DNA from 2 places in the Enterobacter sp. QK-SA4 genome. Region 2 is predicted to be linked to the other one. Evidence: predicted binding sites of a transcription regulator. Region 2 holds the regulator's gene; the other holds the start of a gene.
What was found. The regulator Fur, encoded in region 2, represses iron uptake genes when iron is present. The targets are predictions, from matches to a motif close to ATAATAATGAGAACNACTATCAA.
Positions count from the first base shown of each region.

Region 1 (9,044 bases), 2.7 Mb from region 2:
GAGACGCACCGTCATCGACGGCAGGCTCCAGTAGCTAATGCTGGGTGCCGTTTGCTCAATCTCCACCAGCGTAGTGTAGCGCGTTGATTCTGTTATCGTTAACCGATACTGCGCGTTGCTCACCTGATAGCTTACCGTTTCGCCGGGTGCGTCGTTTCGCGGCAGCAGGCGGCGCAGCTGTGCGAAATTGGTTTCGCACAGGCGCATCATTTCTGGGAAGTCAGGCGTATAGCGCTTCATTTTTTCCACTCGTTTCGTAATGTCTGATAATGCAGCTGTAGCCATTGCAGGGCGATGACAGACGCTGCGTTGTCGATTTTCCCCTCTTCTACCCACTGATAAGCCTGTTCCCGGCTCACCACATGAACCCGAATATCTTCGTTTTCATCTGCCAGACCGTGGATCCCTTCCGCCGTCGTGGCGTCCACTTCGCCCACCATAATGGACAAGCGCTCGCTGGTACCGCCCGGGCTTGCCAGATAGCTCAGCACCGGCTTGGTGCGACCCACCACCAGTCCGGCCTCTTCCAGCGCCTCGCGCCGGGCGACGTCTTCAACCGTTTCGCCTTCTTCGATCATCCCGGCCACCATCTCCAGCAGCCACGGGCTCTCACTGACGTCATAAGCGGCGATGCGGATCTGCTCCACCAGCACAACTTCGTCACGCACTGGGTCAAAGGGTAGCAAGACTGCTGCATGCCCGCGCTCAAAAATTTCGCGTCTGATTTCGCCGCTCATTTCCCCGTTAAACAGGCGATGCCTGAAACGGTAAAGATCCATTGAAAAAAAACCGCTATAAAGCGTTTCTCGTGCAATAATTTCTACATCGTTTTTGGCGAATGTCACGGGCAACTTTTCTGGTTTTTGCATGAGTCGAGTCCTGGTAGCAATGGTGATGAAATTGTGAATTTCAAGGCTGTTGTTTGGCTGCCGTTTGTAAGGCTATATGGTAGATTGGTGCAAATTACCGCCAGATGGCACGTTACGCCAACCTTTTGGTATGGAAGATTCTGTTAGAATCGGCAATTATTTTTAAATTAGATCAGCGCTAATACTGCTTCACAACAAGGAATGCAAATGAAGAAATTGCTCCCCATCCTTATCGGCCTGAGCCTGACGGGCTTCAGTGCAATGAGCCAGGCGGAAAACCTGTTACAGGTCTACCAGCAGGCACGTCTGGGCAACCCTGATTTACGTAAATCAGCGGCCGATCGTGATGCTGCGTTTGAAAAGATTAACGAAGCGCGTAGCCCCTTGCTGCCACAGTTAGGTTTAGGTGCAGATTATACCTACAGCAACGGTTTCCGCGACGCTAACGGCGTAAACTCCAATGCTACCAGCGCCTCACTGCAATTGACACAGACGCTGTTTGATATGTCCAAATGGCGCGCCCTGACCCTGCAGGAAAAGAGTGCGGGTATTCAGGATGTGACCTATCAGACCGACCAGCAGACGCTGATCCTGAACACTGCCACGGCGTACTTCAACGTGCTGAGCGCGATTGACGCACTCTCCTACACCGAAGCGCAGAAACAGGCGATTTACCGCCAGTTAGATCAAACCACCCAGCGTTTCAACGTGGGCCTGGTGGCGATCACCGACGTGCAGAACGCCCGTTCACAGTACGATACCGTGCTGGCTAACGAAGTGACCGCGCGTAACAACCTCGACAACGCGCTGGAATCCCTGCGTCAGGTCACCGGGAATTACTATCCTGAGCTGGCGTCGCTGAACGTGGACAGCTTCAAAACGGATAAACCGCAGGCCGTTAACGCCCTGCTGAAAGAGGCGGAAAACCGCAACCTGAGTTTGCTGCAGGCGCGTCTGAGCCAGGACCTGGCCCGCGAGCAAATTCGTCAGGCGCAGGACGGTCATCTGCCAACCCTGAGCCTGAGCGCGTCTACCGGTGTCTCTGATACGACCTACAGCGGCTCTAAAACCAATACGTCCCAGTATGACGACAGCAATATGGGTCAGAACAAAGTAGGTCTGAGCTTCTCCCTGCCGCTGTACCAGGGCGGCCAGGTCAATTCTCAGGTGAAACAGGCGCAGTACAACTTTGTTGGCGCGAGCGAGCAGCTGGAAAGCGCCCACCGCAACGTGGTGCAGACCGTACGTTCCTCCTTTAACAACGTGAACGCCTCGATCAGCAGCATCAACGCCTATAAACAGGCCGTTGTGTCTGCACAGAGCTCTCTGGATGCGATGGAAGCGGGCTACTCGGTCGGTACACGTACTATCGTGGACGTGCTCGACGCGACCACCACGCTGTACAACGCGAAACAGCAGCTCTCAAGCGCGCGTTACCAGTACCTGATTAACCAGCTGAACATCAAACAGGCTTTGGGTACGCTGAACGAGCAAGATCTGCAGATGCTGAACAGCGCGCTGGGCAAACCGGTCTCCACCTCTCCGGACAGCGTTGCACCGGAGAACCCGGAGCAGGTTGCCGCGGTTGATAACTTCAACGCTAACAGCAACACCCCAGCGGCACAGCCGGCCGCTGCGCGTACCACTACATCCGCCAGCAAAGGCAATAATCCGTTCCGTAACTAAGAGTGTCATCAGGTCCACTGCGGCCTGATGCCCTCGCCCCGCCCTCTCCCACAGGGAGAGGGCGCATCTGAATCACATCCGAACGTAAGCCAACGTAAAGATCCCCCTGATTCCGCCCCTCTTCGCTTCATTTTCAACCACTCATCCTCTATCCTGAGCGTTATTACCACTGGGTCCTGGAAGACAAAGATGAAACGGACAAAATCTATAAATCACGCTTCGTTCCGTAAGAGCTGGAACGCGCGTCACCTCACCCCTGTTGCGCTGGCGGTCACGGCTGTCTTTATGCTGGCAGGCTGTGAGAAAAATGACGAAACGGTTTCGCTGTATCAAAACGCGGACGACTGCTCTGCCGCCACTGGTAAAGCGGCCGAATGTAAAACGGCCTACACCAGCGCGCTGAAAGAAGCGGAACGTACCGCGCCGAAATATGCCTCACGCGAAGACTGCGTGGCGGAGTTTGGTGAAGGTCAGTGCCAGCAGGCACCGGCTCAGGCCGGCACCGCACCTGAAAATCAGGCTCAGGCGCAGTCCAGCGGCAGCTTCTGGATGCCGCTGATGGCAGGCTACATGATGGGTCGCCTGATGGGCGGCGGTGCGGGCTACCAGCAGCAGCCGCTGTTTAGCTCGAAAAACCCGGCCAGCCCGGCTTACGGTCAATATACCGATGCCAGCGGCAAAGGCTACGGCGCAGCGACCCCTGGCCGCACCGTGACCGTACCGAAAACGGCGATGGCGCCGAAGCCTGCGACGACCAGCACCATCACCCGCGGCGGGTTTGGTGAATCTGTGGCGAAGCAGACCAGCATGCAGCGTAGTGCGACAGGCACCTCCTCTACTCGCTCAATGGGCGGCTGATCATGGAACGAGTCAGTATCACCGAGCGCCCGGACTGGCGCGAAAAAGCCACAGAGTACGGTTTTAACTTCCACACCATGTACGGCGAGCCGTACTGGTGTGAAGACGCCTATTACAAGCTCACGCTGGCCCAGGTGGAAAAACTGGAAGAGGTGACGGCCGAGCTGCACCAGATGTGCCTGAAGGTCGTGGAAAAGGTCATCGACAGCGACGAGCTGATGGCAAAGTTCCGCGTTCCGAAGCACACCTGGGGCTTTGTGCGCCAGTCGTGGAAAACGAATCAACCTTCGCTTTACTCTCGCCTGGATCTGGCGTGGGACGGCAAAGGCGAGCCTAAGCTGCTGGAAAACAACGCCGATACGCCAACCTCTCTGTATGAAGCGGCGTTCTTCCAGTGGATCTGGCTGGAAGACCAGGCCAATGCTGGAAACCTGCCGGAAGGCAGCGACCAGTTTAACAGCCTGCAGGAAAAGCTGATTGAGCGTTTTGCCGAGCTGCGCGAACAGCATGGCTTTAACCTGCTCCATCTCGCCTGCTGCCGCGACACGGAAGAAGACCGTGGCACGGTTCAGTATCTGCAGGACTGCGCCGCCGAAGCGGAAGTGGCGACCGAATTCCTCTATATCGAGGATATCGGCCTGGGTGAAAAAGGTCAGTTTACGGATATGCAGGACCAGGTGATCAGCAACCTGTTCAAGCTCTACCCGTGGGAATACATGCTGCGCGAGATGTTTTCCACCAAGCTGGAAGATGCTGGCGTGCGCTGGCTGGAGCCGGCCTGGAAGAGCATCATCTCTAACAAAGCCCTGCTGCCGATGCTCTGGGAGATGTTCCCCAACCACCCGAACCTGCTGCCAGCCTATTTTGCGGAAGATGATTACCCGCAAATGGAGAAATACGTCGTTAAGCCGATCTTCTCCCGCGAAGGGGCAAACGTCTCGATTATCGAAAACGGCAAGACGCTGGAAGCGGTTGAAGGGCCATACGGCGAAGAAGGGATGATCGTCCAGGAGTTCTGGCAGCTGCCGAAATTTGGCGACAGCTATACCCTGATTGGCAGTTGGCTCATTAACGATCTGCCGGCCGGGATTGGCATTCGCGAAGATCGCGCGCTGATCACGCAGGATCTGTCACGGTTTTATCCGCACATTTTTGTCGAATAGGCCGCAGCCTGATGCCCTCACCCCGCCCCTCTCCCACAGGGAGAGGGTGCAAACACTAAAAACGGCAACCTGAGGTTGCCGTTTTGCTTTTATTATCCCACCTGCACCGACAGCATACTCAAACTCCCCATCTCGATACCGTCGACCGGGATCGTCACCGGTTCCTGACCATCCCACGCGCCAAGAACGTACAGCAGCGGCAGGAAGTGTTCCGGCGTCGGGTTAGAGAGCGAACCGCCTTCGTGATCCAGATAGTTCACCAGCGGATGCTCCTCAGCCGGGCCTTGCCAGGTCAGGTTCGCTTTGACGTAGTCGTTAAAAGAGGTTGCCCACGGGTACGGCGTGTTCTCACCGTGCCAGCGTGCGGTACGCAGGTTATGCACCACGTTGCCGCTCGCCACCAGCATGATGCCTTCATCACGCAGGGTTGCCAGCTTACGCCCCATCTCCAGATGCCAGGCCGCCGGTTTAGTACTGTCGATGCTCAACTGCACCATCGGGATATCCGCGTCAGGATACATTTTAATCAGCACGCCCCAGGAGCCATGGTCAAAGCCCCAGGCTTCTTTATCCAGCGTCACAGGGACAGGTGCCAGCAACTCTACCAGCTTTTGCGCCAGCTCAGGCGAGCCGGGGGCCGGATAATGCGTGTCGTACAGCGCCTGCGGGAAGCCGCCAAAATCATGAATGGTTTTTGGCGCTTCCATGGCGGTCACGCCTGTCCCACGGGTAAACCAGTGCGCAGACACCACCACGATCGCTTTCGGACGCGGCAACGTCTCGCCCAGATGACGCCAGGCGCGGGTATAGACGTTGTCTTCCAGAACGTTCATTGGGCTACCGTGGCCTAAAAACAGGGCTGGCATACGGGAAGAAGTCATGGTGATATCCTTACAGAAGGTGTCAATTTAATGGTGCTACATTACGCGCAATCCGGCAAAGATGAACGCAGATAAGCGTGAAGAACATCATCAGGAAATTTGAATGTAAGGAATGTGTAAAGCCGGGTTTTAACCCTCGCTTTGCCAGAAATGAATCATTTATATTAATGATAATCATTATCAAAAGGAGCAATGCATGTCAGTCCCCTTGATCCTGACCATACTGGCGGGCGCCGCGACCTTCATCGGTGCGCTCCTCGGCGTGCTCGGCCAAAAGCCCTCTAACCGCGTACTGGCCTTCTCACTGGGCTTTGCTGCCGGGATCATGCTGCTCATCTCCCTGATGGAGATGCTGCCTGCCGCGTTGGGCACAGAAGGCATGTCTCCGCTGCTTGGCTACGGCATGTTTGTCTTTGGCCTGCTGGGATACTTTGCCCTCGATCGGATGCTACCGCACGCGCATCCGCAGGATTTAATGCAGAAAAACGTGACGCCCATGCCGCGCAATATCAAGCGTACCGCCGTGCTGTTAACGCTTGGCATCAGCCTGCACAACTTCCCTGAAGGGGTCGCTACCTACGTGACGGCCAGCAGCAATCTTGAGATGGGCTTTGGCATCGCGCTGGCGGTCGCCTTACACAATATTCCTGAAGGACTGGCCGTCGCCGGACCCGTGTATGCCGCAACGGGATCGAAACGCACTGCGGTGTTCTGGGCGGGCATTTCCGGGATGGCCGAAATCCTCGGTGGCGTACTGGCCTGGCTGATCCTTGGTAGCCTGGTCTCTCCGGTAGTAATGGCGGCGATTATGGCCGCGGTAGCCGGGATCATGGTTGCGCTTTCGGTGGATGAACTGATGCCGCTGGCGAAGGAGATCGATCCTAACAACAACCCCAGCTATGGCGTGCTGTGCGGAATGTCGGTGATGGGATTAAGTCTGGTTCTGCTGCAGACTGCAGGAATCGGGTAAAAAAACGCCGGGACTTCCCGGCGTTTTTATTTTCAGCTGGCTTTGCGCTCGTGCGCCTGACGATACTCAACCAGATCTTCAATCGTGACCACCGGCATGTTGTGCAGGCGGGCAAAAGTGATGCACTCCGGCGCGCGCGCCATGGTGCCATCATCGTTGGTCAGTTCGCACAGCACGCCAGCAGGTTTGAAGCCAGCCAGCGTCACCAGGTCGATCGTCGCTTCGGTGTGACCACCGCGGGTCAACACGCCGCCCGCCTGTGCACGCAGTGGGAAGACGTGGCCAGGACGGTGCAGATCGGATGGTTTGGCACCATCAGCAATCGCTGCACGTACGGTGGTCAGACGGTCAGCCGCAGACACACCGGTGGTCACGCCATGCGCCGCTTCAATGGTCACGGTAAAACCGGTACCAAAGGCGCTGGTGTTGTTTTCGACCATCATCGGCAGATCGAGCTGCTTACGACGATCTTCATTAATACACAGGCATACGATGCCGCTGCCGTGACGGATGGTCAGCGCCATCTGTTCAACGGTCATGTTTTCGGCGGCGAAAATCATGTCGCCTTCGTTTTCACGGTTTTCATCGTCAAGCACCATCACACCGCGGCCTTCGCGCAGTGCATCCAGTGCATGTTCAACACGTTGAGTTGAAGTGCCAAAAGAGGAAAGTAGCGTCTGATTCATGGTAAAAAAACCTCATTAACATTATGGTTACCAGAATCAGGGCAGTCTTAGGAGCGCCGTATAAGCGGCAAAAAGATAACGTGAGCGGGCCCATGCCCGACTTGATCGTTACTCTCTCCCATCCGGACTCTAACCGTCGGCCCCGGAATTACACCGGATCTGCTGACCTTTGAGTTTTCACCCAAAGCGCTCGCGGGCTTTCAGCGTCACGCTGATTTACCGCCGGTGGGGAATTTCGCCCCGCCCTGAGAATAAGCGAGATAACTATAACGCTATTGATTATCCTGGGCAATGCATAAGCATCAAACAATTTTGTTTACCCCGGGCATGACGCGCTACAATGGACACTAACACTTTTCCATCAAGGGAAACGCCAATGATTGACCCGAAAAAAATTGAGCAGATCGCGCGTCAGGTTCACGAGTCTATGCCAAAAGGCATTCGTGAATTTGGTGATGACGTAGAAAAGAAAATCCGCCAGACGCTGCAGGCGCAGTTGGTTCGCCTTGATTTAGTCAGCCGCGAAGAGTTTGACGTGCAGACCCAGGTTCTGCTGCGCACCCGCGAGAAGCTGGCGCTGCTGGAACAGCGTCTGACCGAGCTGGAAAACCGCAATGCGCCGGAAGAAGTGAAGCCGGCACCGGCTATTCCACCGGTGGACGACCAGGAGTAAGTGCTGGTTGTATCGCCCGGTGGCACTTCGCTTACCGGGCATACATATACGCGTAGGTCGGGTAAGGCGCAGCCGCCACCCGACATAAAAAAACGGGCCAGCTGGCCCGTTTTTTTACTGACTGTCCTTCTGGATCTTCTTGATGATGTTGGTGGTTGAACACCCGTCCTCAAAGTTGAGCACCATCACCTCGCCGCCGTTCGCCCAGACCTCTTCGCTACCCGCGATTTGCTCCGGCTTGTAATCCCCGCCCTTGACCAACAGATCCGGCAGAATACCTGCAATCAGGCGCTGCGGGGTATCTTCTTCAAACGACACCACCCAGTCCACCGCTTCCAGCGCGCCGAGCACAATCATGCGCTGCTCGAGCGGGTTCACCGGACGCGTTTCGCCCTTCAGGCGCTTCGTCGATGCATCGCTGTTAACCGCCACAATCAGGCGATCGCCCAGCTTGCGCGCGTTCGCCAGATACGAAACGTGACCCGCGTGCAGAATGTCGAACACGCCGTTGGTCATCACCACTTTTTCACCACGCTTGCGCGCGGCGGCGACGGCCACCTTCAGCTCGTCTTCGGTCATGACGCCAAAACCGGTATCCGCACGACCGCGCACCGCGTTTTCCAGCTCGATTGGCGAAACGGTTGAGGTACCGAGTTTACCGACGACCACGCCCGCCGCGGCGTTAGCGAAGTAGCACGCCTCTTCCAGCGAGTTTCCTGCTGCCAGCGTCGCCGCCAGCACGCCGATCACCGTATCACCGGCACCGGTCACGTCGTACACCTCCTGCGCCTGGGTTGGCATATGCAGCGGCGCTTTGCCCGGCTGCAGCAGCGTCATCCCCTGCTCGGAGCGGGTGACCAGCAGCGCGGACAGCTCAAAGTCAGCAATGATCTTCATGCCGCGCTCAACCAGCTCTTCCTCGGTTTTGCACTTGCCCGCCACCGCTTCAAACTCGGAGAGGTTTGGCGTCAGCAGCGTCGCGCCGCGATAGCGCTCAAAGTCGGTCCCTTTCGGGTCGATCAGCACCGGCACGCTGGCTTTACGCGCCAGCTGAATCATCGTTTGCACGCTCGCCAGCGCGCCTTTAGCGTAGTCGGACAGTACCAGCGCGCCGATATTGCCCAGCGCCTGGTTGATACGCTCGTGCAGCGGCTCGGGATCAACGCCTTCGAACCCTTCTTCAAAGTCGAGGCGGATCAGCTGCTGGTTGCGCGACAGCACGCGCAGCTTGGTGATGGTCGGGTGGGTCGGAACAGAG
Region 1 is NZ_JBXFXH010000007.1:717,786-726,829, reverse strand. Features, by position in the region: gene AC1VYI_RS05120 (DUF1249 family protein) at 1-240, opposite strand, end outside; gene nudF (ADP-ribose diphosphatase) at 237-869, opposite strand; gene tolC (outer membrane channel protein TolC) at 1,077-2,555, shown strand; gene AC1VYI_RS05105 (DUF1190 family protein) at 2,745-3,413, shown strand; gene AC1VYI_RS05100 (glutathionylspermidine synthase family protein) at 3,416-4,576, shown strand; gene ygiD (4,5-DOPA-extradiol-dioxygenase) at 4,669-5,457, opposite strand; gene zupT (zinc transporter ZupT) at 5,654-6,427, shown strand; gene ribB (3,4-dihydroxy-2-butanone-4-phosphate synthase) at 6,460-7,113, opposite strand; FMN riboswitch at 7,220-7,370, opposite strand; gene ubiK (ubiquinone biosynthesis accessory factor UbiK) at 7,490-7,786, shown strand; gene hldE (bifunctional D-glycero-beta-D-manno-heptose-7-phosphate kinase/D-glycero-beta-D-manno-heptose 1-phosphate adenylyltransferase HldE) at 7,901-9,044, opposite strand, start outside.
Region 1: the regulator Fur is predicted to act here: its motif matches at 5,619-5,641, upstream of zupT (zinc transporter ZupT).

Region 2 (9,044 bases):
TAACCATCCGAACAAACCGGAAATGGGAAGCCGTGATGTGCCGTTCAGCGGCGAGATCTGGATTGACCGCGCTGACTTCCGCGAAGAAGCCAACAAGCAGTACAAGCGTCTGGTGCTGGGTAAAGAAGTGCGTCTGCGTAACGCCTACGTCATCAAAGCCGAGCGCGTAGAGAAAGATGCAGAAGGGAATATCACCACCATCTTCTGTTCTTATGACGCTGAAACGTTGAGCAAAGATCCTGCAGACGGCCGCAAGGTGAAGGGCGTTATTCACTGGGTGAGCGCTTCCCACGCGCTGCCGGTAGAAATTCGCCTGTACGATCGCCTGTTCAGCGTGCCTAACCCTGGTGCTGCGGAAGACTTCCTGGCGACCATCAACCCGGAATCTCTGGTGATCAAGCAGGGTTATGCGGAGCCTTCTCTGAAAGCCGCTGAAGCGGGCAAAGCGTTCCAGTTCGAACGTGAAGGTTACTTCTGCCTGGACAGCCGTTACAGCACGGCGGAAAAACCGGTATTCAACCGTACCGTAGGCCTGCGTGATACCTGGACGAAGATCGGCGAATAATATTGCTGGTCTGGTCAATGAGAGACAAACGCCGCACCATGCGGCGTTTTTTTATTTAACGATCAGGGTATTAAGACAGGGCCTAAAAAGGTGTGATAAAAATATCAGGTCAATGAGGTGCTACTTATTTTTTTAAAAAAAGTTTGTGTCATTACGAAAAACAAAAAGGTGATAAAAAAGGAAAGATAATCCACGTCTAGCCACTGAAATACCTGATAATTCCCCGCCATTGCTCGCCTCTCTGCAAATGTTACAAATCACTACCAATTATGTGCACTTCGTCATAATCCTGACTTTTGCCCGCTAAAAAGCATTGATAATTCGCGTCGCGAAAAATAACCTAAAGACGGTAGTTAATTCGAGGGTATTTAAAACTACCCCTGACCATTTGGTCTTTTTTATTTACGCCGCTTCAGGCGTTTTAATTCGTCAAAGAGGAATAATCTATGCGTACGTTCAGTGGCAAACGTAGTGCGCTGGCGCTGGCTATTGCCGGTGTGACAGCAATGTCGGGCCTGGTGGTGACACCAGAGGCGAAAGCGGCAGGCTTCATCGACGATTCTACCCTCACGGGCGGTATTTATTACTGGCAGCGTGAACGTGACCGTAAAGACGTCACCGAAGACAAATACAAAACCAACCTTTCTCACTCCACCTGGAACGCCAACCTGGACTTCCAGTCAGGCTATGCCGCGGATATGTTCGGTCTGGATATTGCTGCGTTTACCGCGATTGAAATGGCGGAAAACGGTGACAGCGCCCACCCGAACGAAATTGCCTTCTCCTCCAGCAACAAAGCCTATAAAGAAGACTGGTCCGGGGATAAGAGCGGTATCAGCCTTTATAAAGCCGCTGCAAAATTTAAATACGGTCCGGTTTGGGCGCGCGGTGGTTATATTCAGCCAACCGGTCAGACTCTGTTAGCGCCGCACTGGAGCTTTATGCCGGGTACCTATCAGGGTGCAGAAGCCGGGGCGAATTTTGACTACGGTGATGCGGGGGCGTTGAGCTTCTCCTATATGTGGACCAACGAGTACAAAGCGCCGTGGCACATTGAAATGGACAAGTTCTACTAGAACGATAAAAAAACCAAAGTCGATTACCTGCACTCGCTGGGCGCGAAGTACGACTTCAAAAACGATCTGGTGCTTGAAGCGGCATTCGGTCAGGCACAAGGCTATGTCGATCAATATTTTGCCAAGGCCAGCTACAAATTTGATGTCGCGGGTAGCCCGCTGAGCACCAGCTACCAGTTCTACGGTACGCGCGACAAGGTCAGCAACGGTGGCGTCAACGACATTTATGACGGCACCGCGTGGCTGCAGGCGTTAACCTTCGGCTATAAGGTTGGTCAGGTTGATTTGCGTCTGGAAGGCACATGGGTGAAGGCGGAAGGGCAGCAGGGCTACTTCCTGCAGCGTATGACCCCGACCTACGCCTCCTCCAACGGTCGTCTTGATATCTGGTGGGATAACCGCTCTGACTTCAACGCCGACGGTGAGAAAGCGGTCTTCTTTGGCGCAATGTATGACCTGAAAAACTGGAACCTGCCGGGCTGGGCCGTGGGTGCCTCTTACGCTTACGCCTGGGACGCAAAACCTGCCGATATGGCCACGCCGGACGCATACTACGATCCCAACTATCGCCTGAAAGAGTCTTCCTACAGCCTCGATGCTATCTATACCCTGCAGGATGGCCGCGCGAAAGGCACGATGTTCAAACTTCACTTCACTCAGTATGACAACCACTCCGATATCCCGAGCTATGCGGGCGGTTACGGCAACATCTTCCAGGATGAACGTGACGTGAAATTCATGGTTATTGCCCCATTCACCATCTTCTGATGAACGCACCGGCGGGCTGAGTCCCGCCGGTATGGAGACTGTACATGATGAAAAAAATCGTAATCGTCGCGTTGCTGGCATCAGGGCTGGTGGCGTGTGCTCAGAATCAGGCGCCGAAAGAGGACTCCCGTCTGAAGGAGGCGTATAGCGCCTGCATAAATACTGCGGAAGGATCGCCGGAGAAAATTCAAGCCTGTCAGAGCGTGCTGAACGTGCTGAAGAAAGAGAAAGCGCATGAGCAGTTCGCGACGCAGGAGAACGTCCGCGTGATGGATTACCAGGCCTGTATCCAGGCGCGTAAAACCGGTAACGATCAGGAAGTGGCGAAGCGTTGCGATAAGATCTGGAACGAGATACGCAATAACAATAAATAAGTGCTTTACGCCCGGTGGCGCTGCGCTTGCCGGGCCTACAAAGGTGTCATAGCCCGTAGGCCCGGCAAGCGCAGCGCCACCGGGCTTTTTCAGGCAAAAAAAAAGCCAACCTTGCGGCTGGCTCAGAGTATGAATACTGATTATTTCGCGTCGTGCGCGTGGTCGTCTTCGCGGCAGTCGCCTTCAGCGCAGTGACCGTAAAGATACAGGCTGTGGTTCGTCAGGCGGATGCCATGACGCGCCGCGATTTCACGCTGGCGTGATTCAATGGAATCATCGCTGAATTCAATGACCTTGCCGCAATCGAGGCAGATCAGGTGATCGTGGTGCTGCTGCTGGGTCAGTTCGAAAACAGATTTACCGCCTTCGAAATTATGACGGGTAACAATGCCCGCGTCATCAAACTGGTTCAGCACGCGATAGACGGTAGCCAGCCCGATCTCTTCACCCATGTCGATAAGACGTTTATAGAGGTCTTCCGCACTGACATGGTGATTGTCTGGACCCTGAAGCACTTCAAGGATTTTTAACCGAGGAAGCGTAACTTTCAGGCCAGCCTTCTTTAATGCGGTATTGTTGTCAGTCATGCGGAATCTGTCCTGTTGCTAAACGATTCACTTCTGTAGGAAGTGACAGAAAATGCACCCGGGATAATGCGTCTCATTATAGAACTGCCATGGCTAAATGAAAACTGCAAGTCTCAGGCAAAATATGCTTATAAAAACGTGGTATCACCAACAAACTTGCTCAATGGAAAACCACGTTTTATCAGGGAGACATTGTACAGGTCTGGGCGAAAAAGTTAAAAGATTGTAGCGATTAATTTAATCGGTTTGACCTGGAGCACGGGCGCAGCCGCCGCTGCGCCGCGATAAAATCAGGCGTTCAGAATATCGTCCAGGTGCAGTTCCTCACGGATCTGCTTAACCCACTTCTCAACGCGCTCTGCGGTCAGCTCTGGCTGACGGTCTTCGTCGATGGCCAGACCCACGAAATGATCGTCATCGGCCAGGCCTTTAGACGCTTCGAAGTGGTAACCGGCGGTCGGCCAGTGGCCTACGATAATCGCGCCGTTCGGCTCAATGATATCGCGGATGGTGCCCAGCGCGTCACAGAAGTATTCGGCGTAGTCTTCCTGATCGCCACAGCCAAACAGGGCGACCAGCTTACCGTTGAAGTCCACTTCTTCCAGCGTCGGGAAGAAATCATCCCAGTCGCACTGGGCTTCACCGTAGTACCAGGTTGGGATACCCAGCAGCAGAATGTCATAGCCTTCGAGATCTTCTTTGCTGCTCTTGGCGATGTCATGCACATCAGCAACGTCTTTACCGAGCTGTTTTTGAATGTTTTTCGCGATATTTTCGGTATTGCCGGTATCACTGCCAAAGAAAATGCCGATGATTGCCATGAGTAAAATAACCTCTTGAAACTTAATAGTATGGTGGCGCAATTTGGCCACGGATAAGGGCAATAATAGCAGAACTGGCAACCCTGCGGAAACAGCTATCGCGCAGGACTGCACTCTGTGCTACATGAAAAGGGTAATTAAGGGAATTTTCAGACTTATGCCTGGCCGCGCAACGTCTCAAGCTGGGCGATCAGCATCTCTTCAATGAGCTCGCTACGGCTGATATTTCGGGCCTCGGCCAGCTCATTAAGTGCATCGACCGCGTCGGCGTTGAGCTTCAGTTCGACACGCTTAAGCCCACGATTTTTATCGCGTTTAAGCTGGTTGCGTTTATTGATACGCAGCTGTTCATCGCGCGAAAGCGGATTCGTCTTGGGTCGTCCCGGGCGACGCTCATTCGCGAACAGATCTAGTGTCGTACGGTCCGTTTGTTCTTTGGCCATGATTCTGAGACTTCGGGGGAAACACGCCGCCCTGCTAATGCCCGGGCGATAAGCGCGCCATCATACATCACCAAAAACGGCACGCCAACGACTGGACGCCTGCAGCCTTCCAGTCGCTTTCTTTTTAATCAATTTGCAGTATCAGCGAGATAGCGGCGAATGGTGCGCAGCACAGCATCCGGTTTTTCCGCATGCACCCAGTGCCCTGCACCGGCAATCACGTGGGCGCGAGCCTGCGGGAATTGGGCCAGCAGCGTGTCGCGGTACGCGTCGGTAACGTAAGGCGAGTTGCCGCCGCGAATAAAGAGAGTGGGGTATGGCCAGGCGGGGACGGTTTCCCAGCCGACGATGTTATTGTACTGGTCCCAGAGCACCGGCACGTTAAAACGCCATTGCCCGTCAACAAACGACTTCAGCAGGAACTGAACGACGCCTTCTTCATTAAGATGCTCACGCATGACGGCAGCCGCCTGTTGGCGCGTCGCGACACCCGCTTCTGTGACCGCATTAATGGCGGCAAAAATCTCGTCGTGACGGCGAACGTCATAATCCACGGGCGCGACGTCAATCACCACCAGGCCGCTAATACGGTCCGGGGCCAGTGCCGTCAGGGCCATCACCGCTTTGCCACCCATTGAATGCCCGATGAGGGTCACCTTTTGCAGGTCGTGGGCATCCAGCGTATCCAGCAGATCCTGCGCCATCGCCGCGTAGGTCATCTCGTCGGAACGCCCGGAAAGACCATGATTGCGCATATCGACCTGTAAAATATCGTGGTCGGTAACCAGATCGCGCGCCAGCACGCCCAGGTTATCCAGACTACCAAAAAGCCCGTGAACCAGTACGATGGGAGAATTATTGTTCGGCGATTGTGCAGTTTGCGCTCGGGTATTCAATTTCATGGCAAAGTTCTTTTTTTACGTATGTCAGGTTAGGGTATCATGTTGACCATTCTGCCGCCCGGCTGCAAGGTTCCAGTTTAATCTGACTTTTGCTGCCAACCTGGTTTGACGCTATCCGCTGTTGGGATTTGACCTTATAATCCCAATGACTTGTATTCAGATAAGATATCGCACTGGATTAAGATGAAAACAATCGAAGTTGATGACGAACTCTATCAGTATATTGCCAGCCAGACGCGGCATATCGGGGAGAGCGCGTCCGACATTTTACGGCGCATGCTTAAAATTTCCGCCGCTTCACAGCCTGCTACCCCAGTCACCAAAGATGTCGTGTCTCAGCCGAGCGTTGTTGCACAAGCAAAACCTGCCGTGACGCCGGCAAAAGATAAAGTGCGCGCGATGCGCGAGCTGCTGCTCTCCGATGAATACGCGGAGCAGAAAAAGGCCGTTAACCGCTTTATGCTGGTGCTGTCTACACTTTACTCACTGGATAACAAAGCGTTTGCTGAAGCGACCGAGTCGCTTCACGGCCGTACTCGCGTCTATTTCGCAGGCGACGAGCAGACGCTGCTGCAAAATGGCAATCAAACCAAACCCAAACATGTTCCTGGCACCCCGTACTGGGTGATCACCAATACCAATACGGGCCGCAAGTGCAGCATGATTGAACACATCATGCAGTCCATGCAGTTCCCGGCGGAATTGATTGAAAAGGTTTGCGGTACAATTTAACCCTTGCATCAGAAGGACCCGGTAATGGCAAATCACAGCCGTGCAGGCCAACCTGCACAACAAAGCGATTTGATTAACGTCGCTCAGCTGACCGCGCAGTATTATGTGCTGAAACCGGTCGTGGGCAACGCAGAACACGCAGTGAAGTTTGGTACATCCGGTCACCGCGGCAGCGCGGCGCGCCACAGCTTTAACGAACCGCACATTCTGGCCATTGCTCAGGCCATTGCGGAAGAGCGCGCTAAAAACGGCGTTACCGGTCCGTGCTACGTGGGGAAAGATACCCATGCCTTGTCTGAACCGGCGTTCATCTCTGTTGTGGAAGTGCTGGCGGCAAACGGCGTCGACGTGATTGTTCAGGAGAACAATGGCTTCACCCCAACCCCTGCGGTCTCTAACGCCATCCTGGTGCACAACAAAAAAGGTGGCGCGCTGGCTGACGGTATCGTTATCACGCCATCCCACAACCCGCCGGAAGACGGTGGTATCAAATACAACCCGCCTAACGGCGGCCCGGCCGATACCAACGTCACCAAAGTGGTGGAAGATCGTGCGAACGCGCTGCTGGCTGACGGTCTGAAAGGCGTGAAGCGCATTTCTCTGGATGCTGCCATGGCGTCCGGTCACGTGAAAGAGCAGGATCTGGTTCAGCCGTTCGTGGAAGGGCTGGCGGATATCGTCGATATGGCGGCCATCCAGAAAGCCGGGCTGAAGCTGGGCGTGGATCCGCTGGGCGGCTCCGGTATCGAATACTGGAAACGTATCGCCGAGCATTACAAGCTGGATCTGACCATCGTGAACGATCACGTCGATCAGACCTTCCGCTTTATGCACTTGGACAAAGACGGCGCGATCCGTATGGACTGCTCCTCCGAGTGCGCGATGGCGGGCCTGCTGGCGCTGCGTGATAAATTCGATCTGGCGTTTGCTAACGACCCGGATTATGACCGTCACGGTATCGTCACCCCTGCCGGGCTGATGAACCCGAACCACTATCTGGCTGTTGCAATTAACTATCTGTTCCAGCACCGCCCGCAGTGGGGCAAAGAGGTGGCCGTCGGTAAAACGCTGGTTTCCTCCGCGATGATCGACCGCGTGGTCGAGGCGCTGGGCCGCAAGCTGGTGGAAGTGCCGGTGGGCTTCAAATGGTTCGTTGACGGTCTGCACGACGGCAGCTTCGGCTTCGGCGGTGAAGAGAGCGCGGGCGCATCTTTCCTGCGTTTCGACGGCACGCCATGGTCAACCGATAAAGACGGCATCATCATGTGCCTGCTGGCGGCTGAAATCACCGCTGTCACCGGTAAGAACCCGCAGGAACACTACAACGACCTGGCGGCACGCTTTGGTGCACCAAGCTATAACCGTATTCAGGCTGGCGCGACGTCAGCCCAGAAAGCGGCCCTGTCCAAACTCTCTCCTGAGATGGTCAGCGCAAGCACCCTGGCGGGCGATCCGATCACTGCTCGTCTGACGGCGGCACCGGGCAACGGCGCATCCATTGGTGGTCTTAAAGTGATGACCGAGAATGGCTGGTTCGCCGCGCGTCCGTCCGGTACGGAAGATGCGTACAAAATCTATTGCGAAAGCTTCCTCGGCGCTGAGCACCGTCAGCAGATTGAGAAAGAAGCGGTAGAGATTGTCAGCGAAGTGCTGAAAAACGCGTAAGTGCGGTATTGGTGCGGGCTGATGCCCTCACCCCGGCCCTCTCCCATAGGGAGAGGGAGAAAACACTAAAAACGGCAACCCATGGGTTGCCGTTTTGCTTTGACCTCGAAGGCCCGGTAAGCGCTAGAGCCACCGGGCTTTTTTTAACTATGCTTATTCTTCAATTCAAACCGTGGTGACACCAGACCGTACAGCGTCCAGCCCATAAAGGTCACCATTGCCCCGTAGAGCATCGCTTCCTGGCCGGATGAGTAGAGCGCATAGAAGCTGTAGATTGCCCCAATCAGCGCCACGATATTGGCCGCACGCGCTTTGCGGGGATCCACCTTCGCCACCTTCTGGATGATCACCAGCGCTGCCATCGACAGAATATACGGAATGATGTTCGTCACCACCGCCAGGTTGACCAGCACGTTGAACTGGCTGTTCAGCGACGGGCTAATAGTCATCAGCGACAATCCACTCTGGAAGATGACAATCGCCAGCATGCCCTGCACCGGCGCATCCGCTTTGGTCACGCGGGAGAAGATTTTTGGGAAGTAACCTTCATCAGCCGAGGATTTAAACACCTGTGCGATGGTGAACTGCCAGCCGAGGAGTGAACCGCAGCAGGACATCACCATCAGCCCCATAATCACCTTCCCGACTTCCGGGGTGAACATCTGCGCGAAGGCCAGCCCAAACGGCGCTGTAGAGTTTGCCAGATCCATGTTTGGCACAATCCCGGCAATCACGTTAGTCGAGACGATATAGATCACCGCCGCGCCCAGCGTGCCGCCGAGGACCGCAATCGGCACGTTCTTTTCAGGATTCTCTACCACTTCCGCGTTCGCGCAGGCGGATTCCAGACCCAGGAAGGCCCAGAGCGTCATGGCGATAGAAGAGCCGACCGCGGTAAAGAACGGCACATGGTGCGGGTTCCAGGAGTTGGCGTAGAGCGTTGGGCTAAACCAGAACCAGCCGATGATGCACAGGCCGACAACCGGGATAATCACGCCCCAGACGGTGATGCTTGAGAGCTGTCCGGTGATACGCGCGCCGCCAAAGTTAGCCACGGTACAGATCCATAGCACCCCGATGGTCGCCAGCCCAATTTGCACAGGACTGAGCG
Region 2 is NZ_JBXFXH010000007.1:3,447,519-3,456,562, reverse strand. Features, by position in the region: gene glnS (glutamine--tRNA ligase) at 1-565, shown strand, start outside; partial or broken gene chiP (chitoporin ChiP) at 1,012-2,409, shown strand; gene chiQ (ChiQ/YbfN family lipoprotein) at 2,457-2,783, shown strand; gene fur (ferric iron uptake transcriptional regulator) at 2,924-3,370, opposite strand; gene fldA (flavodoxin FldA) at 3,661-4,191, opposite strand; gene ybfE (LexA regulated protein) at 4,347-4,634, opposite strand; gene ybfF (esterase) at 4,763-5,536, opposite strand; gene seqA (replication initiation negative regulator SeqA) at 5,720-6,268, shown strand; gene pgm (phosphoglucomutase (alpha-D-glucose-1,6-bisphosphate-dependent)) at 6,293-7,933, shown strand; gene potE (putrescine-ornithine antiporter) at 8,077-9,044, opposite strand, start outside.